DNA from 2 places in the Arthrobacter sp. fls2-241-R2A-172 genome. Region 2 is predicted to be linked to the other one. Evidence: predicted binding sites of a transcription regulator. Region 2 holds the regulator's gene; the other holds the start of a gene.
The links. Region 2 encodes Rex, which represses fermentation and respiration genes when NADH is low (regulators of the CRP and FNR family bind a similar motif). Its sites were predicted from a motif close to CTTGTGAANNNNTTCACAAG; they were not measured.
Positions count from the first base shown of each region.

Region 1: a site for Rex is predicted at 1,902-1,921, ahead of QRM57_RS05395 (glyceraldehyde-3-phosphate dehydrogenase). Genes of this name have one in related genera too.

Region 1 covers NZ_JARVTB010000002.1:545,148-548,554, forward strand. Annotated here, with positions in the region: gene QRM57_RS05390 (hypothetical protein) at 1-119, opposite strand, end outside; gene QRM57_RS05395 (glyceraldehyde-3-phosphate dehydrogenase) at 193-1,680, opposite strand; RNA gene rnpB (RNase P RNA component class A) at 1,944-2,334, opposite strand; gene QRM57_RS05405 (YaaA family protein) at 2,392-3,171, shown strand; gene QRM57_RS05410 (zinc ribbon domain-containing protein) at 3,184-3,407, opposite strand, start outside.
Region 2 covers NZ_JARVTB010000004.1:105,121-108,527, reverse strand. Annotated here, with positions in the region: gene QRM57_RS08745 (hypothetical protein) at 1-6, shown strand, start outside; gene QRM57_RS08740 (hypothetical protein) at 258-1,055, shown strand; gene QRM57_RS08735 (redox-sensing transcriptional repressor Rex) at 1,106-1,813, opposite strand; gene QRM57_RS08730 (glutaredoxin family protein) at 1,890-2,144, opposite strand; gene QRM57_RS08725 (HAD family hydrolase) at 2,285-3,103, shown strand; gene QRM57_RS08720 (DUF559 domain-containing protein) at 3,254-3,407, shown strand, end outside.

The DNA of each region.
Region 1 (3,407 bases), on a different contig from region 2:
GCGGCATTGGCCGCGACTGCCTGATCGAGGAGTTTTTGGGCCTGCTTATGGTTGGCCCGCGCAACGTCCAGCGCGTGTTCGAGAGTGGTCTCGTGCTCAAGGGTTGATTCGTTGTCCATGAGCCCATTTTGATCAGGTTTCCCGGCTGTGGCCAGTGACACAGCCGGGAAACCCCTAAATAGTTTTGGTTGCTTAAGCGTCAGCCGTTTCCAGCAACGCGATGGGAGCAATCACGTCCTTGGCGGGGAATGACGGCGGGTTGACTCCGGCCATTTCCTCCATGACGCGGACAACCTGGCATGAGTAGCCGAATTCGTTGTCGTACCAGACGTAGAGAACCAGGTTCTTGTCGTTCGAGATGGTGGCAAGGCCATCAACAATGCCGGCGCGGCGGGAGCCGACGAAGTCCGTGGAAACGACGTCGGGCGAGTCGATGTAGTCGATCTGCTTGCGAAGGTCCGAGTGCAGGGACATCTCACGGAGGAAGTCGTTGACCTCGTCGCGCGTCGTGCCGTTCTCAAGGTTCAGGTTGAGGATGGCCATGGAAACGTCCGGGGTGGGAACGCGGATGGCGTTACCTGTGAGCTTGCCCTGCAGTTCGGGCAGCGCCTTGGCCACAGCCTTGGCAGCACCGGTTTCGGTGATGACCATGTTCAGCGCAGCAGAGCGTCCGCGGCGATCGCCCTTATGGAAGTTATCGATCAGGTTCTGGTCGTTCGTGAACGAGTGGACGGTTTCCACGTGGCCGTGGATGATGCCGAACTTGTCGTTGATGGCCTTCAGCACCGGGGTGATGGCGTTGGTGGTGCAGGATGCGGCGGTGACAATTTTGTCGTCGTCGTTAATGTCCCGGTGGTTGATGCCGTGGACGATGTTCTTGAGCTCGCCCTTGCCCGGAGCCGTGAGCAGTACGCGGGCGACGCCCTTGCTCTGCAGGTGCTGGGAGAGGCCTTCGGCGTCGCGCCAGCGGCCGGTGTTGTCCACGACCAGGGCATCCTTGATGCCGTACGCGGTGTAGTCCACCGTGGCGGGGTTGTCCGAGTAGATCACCTGGACCTGGACGCCGTTGGCCGTGATGGTGTTGGCTTCCTCGTCCACGCGGATGGTGCCCTCGAAGGATCCGTGGACGGAATCGCGGCGCAGCAGGCTTGCGCGCTTGACGAGGTCGTTCTCAGCGCCCTTGCGAACAACGATCGCACGGAGTCGGAGACCGTGGCCCCCACCGGCCTTTTCGATGAGAAGGCGCGCCAGCAGGCGGCCGATCCGGCCGAAGCCGTAAAGGACGACGTCGGTGCTGGTGCGGTCATCAGCGCCGCGCTTGCCAACGACGTCGGCAAGTTCCGCACGCAAGTACTCGTCCAGGGAGGCGCCATTGCCTTCAGCCCGGTACTTCTCCGTCAGACGCGCAATGTCGATCGCAGCAGCGCCCAGCTCCAACTCGGACAAAGCGTTGAGCAGGGGTGCGGTTTCTTCGAGCAGGAGCTCGTGGTTGCTCATCCGGCGCGCGAAGCGGTGGGCCTTCAGGATGTTCATGGTGGACTTGTTGATCAAGCTCCGGCCGTGGATGCTGGTGACCACGTTGTTTTCCCGGTACAACCGGCCGATCACCGGAATCATGGCCTCGGCGAGAGCCTCCCGGCCCATCCACTTATCAAGACAAGAATCTGACGTCTGGCTCACAGAACTACCTTCCTTGGGTCAACCACATACGTCCTCGTATGCAGATGGCAGCGGCCGCCCGGAGTAGTCCTGCGGCACATGCGCCGGCGGGCTTCGGTCCACCCACAGCGCCTTGAACGAGAGCAAAGAAAATCCGCCGGCTGCGAACGCAGTCCCGGCGGCAGAACATCTACGTTCAGTACCTATTCTAGGGCGGAAGGACCGGGCGCAGGACTTTCGGAGGCGTGAAATCACTCACACGCAGTGTTTGCGCTGGTCATAAATGGATGGGTCGACCGATACGCCGGGTTCTGTCATCACTTCCGTTACCGGAAAGTGAGTAGCGGCCATCCATCTACGAACGCCGTTGCCGACGCCCTCCAGCAGCCTACCCGGACACTCGGGCGGGCAGCCCTCAAACGTGTCCTGTCTGGCCTTGCTCCGGGTGGGGTTTACCTAGCCTCCCCGGTCACCCAGGGAGCTGGTGGTCTCTTACACCACCGTTTCACCCTTACCTGCTGCCCCATGATGCAAGCATCACCGGGCGCAGGCGGTCTGTTCTCTGTGGCACTGGCCTGCGGGTTACCCCGAGTGGGCGTTACCCACCACCCTGCCCTGCGGAGCCCGGACGTTCCTCGAGCCACTTTCGTGACGCGCGACCGCCTGGTCGACCCATCCGCCATCAAGTCTACCGGCGTCGGGAGCTTGGAAAGTCCGGCGTAATATCGACTGGTGCTGATTCTGCTTCCGCCTTCCGAAGGCAAGACCCCTGCCACCAAAGGTCCCGCGATCAATTGGGAGTCGCTGAGTTTTCCCGAGCTGAACCAGTACCGCGCCACGGTTCTTGAGTCATTGGGGACGGTGAGCGCGCATGAGGATGCCCTTGCGCTGCTGGGCGTCGGCGCTTCCTTGCGCGACGACGTCGAACGTAATACCCGGCTTCATGCCGAACCGGCTGCCCCGGCGCACCAGGTGTATTCCGGCGTCCTTTACGACGCCTTGGGCTATAAGAGCATGACCGCAACCCAACGGCGAAAAGCCACCGAATCCATCCTGGTGATCTCCGCATTGTGGGGCGCCATCGGTTTTGGGGACCAAGTGCCCGCCTATCGGCTGTCCATGGGAACTGCACTGCCCGACGTCGGACGCCTCGCCTCCTACTGGAAGCCGCAGCTTAACGCCGTCCTCGCCAAACGGGCTGAAGGCGAACTGGTGGTGGATTGCCGGTCGAGCACCTACGCGGCTGCCTGGGCTCCCCCCGCCGCCCAGACAGTAAACGTCAACGTTTTCAGTGAGGCAAACGGCAAACGGACGGTGGTCAGCCACTTCGCCAAACACACCCGGGGTGAACTGGCCCGGCACCTTCTGACACGGCGCGGCAAGGCGCCGGCCACGCCGGCACAACTGGCCAAGGCAGCCAGCGAAATGTGGATCACGGAATTGGTGGAGGGCACGGCCCGCAAGCCGCACGCACTCAACATCATCCTGGCTGGCCGGGTTGGGCCCAACTAGGGTCGGTCCGGCCTAGTTCCACTCTGCCGAACGGACCAGGATTACTCCCGAGTCCGGGCAGAAGACAATGTCGTCCTCTGCAGCAGCCTTGACTTCCGCGAGGTCCCCCGGGCTGAGCATCATGCCGGACCCTTCGGATTTGCCATGGAACAACCGAGCGGCGCCCACTCCCCGCTTGGCAATGGTCTTCTCGTAGATTGCCAGGAGCCCGGCGTCCAGGGACTCTGCAAAAGCGG
Region 2 (3,407 bases):
GTCTAGCGTCCACGCCAGTTCCGTCGTCGGGCTCTACCGATGTGAAGGCCGCGGTGCAATCCCTACGGATTACCGCGGCCTTCATCATGAAGGCGTAAGCCCACATGATGATTTTCGCCCTAGCCATGGAATTCCTGCGTGTGTTTGGCTATAGCGTCAGACCCGGGATGTACGGTGGAAACAGAACCACGCTGGGGGCAGGGTCATTTTGCTGATCCCGGCGGCCGAACCAGCAGTCGAACAAGCAAAGGAATGCCATGAGCAACCCTCCCTACCCGCCGTCGAACCCGGGTGACGCCAACCAGCCTGAGCAGGCCGGCTCTCAGCCGTCCGCACCTCAGTACGGCCAGCAGTCCCCGCCTTCTGCACCGCAGTACGGGCAGCAGGCTCCGCAGTACGGGCAGCAGTCCCCGCCCGCCGCGCCGCAGTACGGGCAGCAGTCGCCGCCCGCCGCGCCGCAGTATGGGCAGCAGTCGCCCCAGTATGGCCAGCAGGCCTCACCGTACGGCCAAGCCCCGTCCGCGCCCCAGTATGGCCAGGACACCAACTGGCCGAGCCAGCAGCCCGGCCCCACTACGGTGCCGCCGATGGTCAACTACGCCTTCTGGATGATCATCGCAGCCGGCGTCCTCTCAGCCATCAGCTCGCTGCTCCTTGCCACCACCGGTGCTGACGCCTTCATCAACGCCATGAACCAGCAGGCTGCGCAGCAGGGCACCGACCTTCCCGCAGGCTCTATGGAGGGTATGCGGGGCGTCATCTCCGTGAGCGCCATCGTTGGCGCCATCATCTCCCTGGGCCTCTACGCGCTGGTGGGCTTCAACGTCCGCAAGGGCAAGAACTGGGCAAGGATCCTGGGCACCGTATTCGCCGCCATCTCAGTCCTCGGCCTGACCAGCCTCTTCCAGTTCGGCCCCACCTACGGCGTGCTGCAGCTCGTGGTGATCCTGCTGGGTGTTGCAGCAATCGTCATGCTGTACCTGCCGGCGTCGGCTCCTTATTTCCGGAAGCCCCAGCCGTTCGGCAACCCGTACCAGACTCCGTACGGCCGCTAAACCGGCGGGCCCTTCAAAAGGCAACCCAGCGGGCGTAGACCCGGCGAAGGCTAAACAGCCTGGCCCGGTGTCTGCGCCCGTTGTGCGTGGTAAGCCAGGATTTGAAGCTCCGTGGCCATGTCCACCTTGCGGAGGTTGACGTGCGGCGGGACCTGCAGCAGCACCGGAGCGAAACTGAGGATGCTTCGGATTCCAGCGGCGATCACGCGGTCGCAGACTGCCTGCGCCACTGTGGCCGGCAACGCGAGCACCACCATGTTCGTGTGCGTACGCTCCAGCACCCGCTCCAACTCGGCTGAGTCGCTGACCCGCAACCAGCCCACCTCGTTGCCGATCACCATAGGGTCGGCGTCAAAGATAGCGACAACGTCGAAACCCCTGGACTCGAAGCCGCCGTACCGGGCCAACGCCTTGCCGAGGTTACCGGCACCGACGATCGCGACCTTCCAGTCATGGGTCAAGCCCAAGGCCGCGGCGATATGACGGCTCAAGTATTGGACCTCGTAGCCCACGCCGCGGGTGCCATACGAGCCGACGTAGGAGAGGTCTTTGCGGAGAGTGGAGGAACTCACGCCGGAGGCTTCGGCAAGGGCTTCGGACGAAACCCGCTCCACGCCTTCTGCCAGCAAAGAGTTGAGCGCACGCAAATAGAGAGTCATCCGGGCCACAGCCGCGGGTGGGATCTGCTTGGCGGCAGGTTCGTTGTCCTCGGAAGTTGCTTCCGCGGACGGTTCCAGCGCAGTCACGGTATTCTCCATTGCGTCGCTTTGTTGTTCCACTCTATGACCCCCGGGCGGGCTCAACCAAAGCGATTACTTACGGGTAACGGCACCCTCAGCCCTCCAGGGCTTTCTTCAAGGTACGGGTCAGCCGTTCCTCGTCGATCTTCCAAAAATCCCGCTGCACACCGTCAACAAGGACCACGGGAATCTCCTCCGCGAAGCGCTCCCGCAGCTGCGGATCGCCGTCGATACTCTGTTCTTTCCACTCCAGACCGAGGCTTGCGGTGACACGCTCGACGGCGGCACGCGCCTCCGTGCAGAGGTGGCAGTCAGCTTTGGTGAGGAGGACGACGTCGGGAGTAGCCATGGGATAACGGTAACCTCCCAACCAACCCTCACTCACATCCCACCCCCACCCCACCAACCCTCACTCACATCCCACCCCCACCGGAGCGTGTGCCAGTGCGCCAACAGCGAGGTGTACCAGTGATTGACTAGACTCAAGTCATGCCCGAGGAGAAGAACGCCGCTGTCGCCGCAGCTGCCAAAGCGCAGAAGCACACCGGCGAAGCTGCTTTCTTCGACGTCGACAACACGTTGATGAAGGGCGCCAGCCTCTTCCATGTGGCCCGAAAGATGTATGAACGCAAGGCGTTCACCTTGCCGCAGGCTGCTGGTTTTGCTTGGAAGCAGTTCAAGTTCGTGCTGCGCGGCGAGAACATGGAAGACGTTCACGCGGTAAGGGATTCCGCACTCACTCTTGCGGCAGGCATCACTGTTGATGACATCAAAGCCTTGGGCGAAGAGGTCTACGACGAGATGATCGAGTCGCGGATCTGGCCGGGAACCAAGGCTCTGGCTGAACAGCACCTCAGAGTGGGCCGCAAAGTCTGGCTGGTAACGGCAACCCCGATCGAGGTGGCCACCGTAATCTCAACCCGCTTGGGCTTGACGGGCGCGCTGGGTACTGTCGGCGAAGTACACGACGGCATGTACACGGGGAAGCTCGTGGGCGACATCCTGCACGGACCCGCTAAAGCAGTCGCGGTCCAGCTGGTCGCCGACCGCGAGGGTTTGGACCTGGACCACTGCTGGGCCTACAGCGATTCTGCCAACGACATCCCGCTGCTGACCATGGTGGGGCACCCCGTCGTCATTAACCCCGACGCGAAGCTGCGTCGGCACGCCCGCGACAACAATTGGCCCGTCTACGACTTCCGCTCCGGCCGCCGTGCCGCAACTCTCGGGCTCAAAGCAGCTACGGTGGGCGGCGCGATCTATGGTTTGTGGCGGGGCTTCTCCAGGTTCCGCGGCCCCCGCATCTGATCCTCTCTCACGTCCCACCCCCCTTCAAACTAACCCTCGCTCACATCCCACCCCCCTTTAAACTAACCCTCGCTCACATCCCCAGGACGTGGTCCGCGTCCCTGTGGATAACTTCTGCAGCTCCAGCGGGATCTGGGTCAGAATGCCGGTATGCAGATTCCCGTACCCGTGCCCTCCAAGCTGGCATCCGCCCCGTTTACACTTTCGGAGGCCAAGGCCGCCGGCCTCGCCCATCCACAGCTCTGGAAACGCGTCAGTATCGACGCTGTGAGCAAGGGCATATACCGGCCGAAGGACTGGGCCT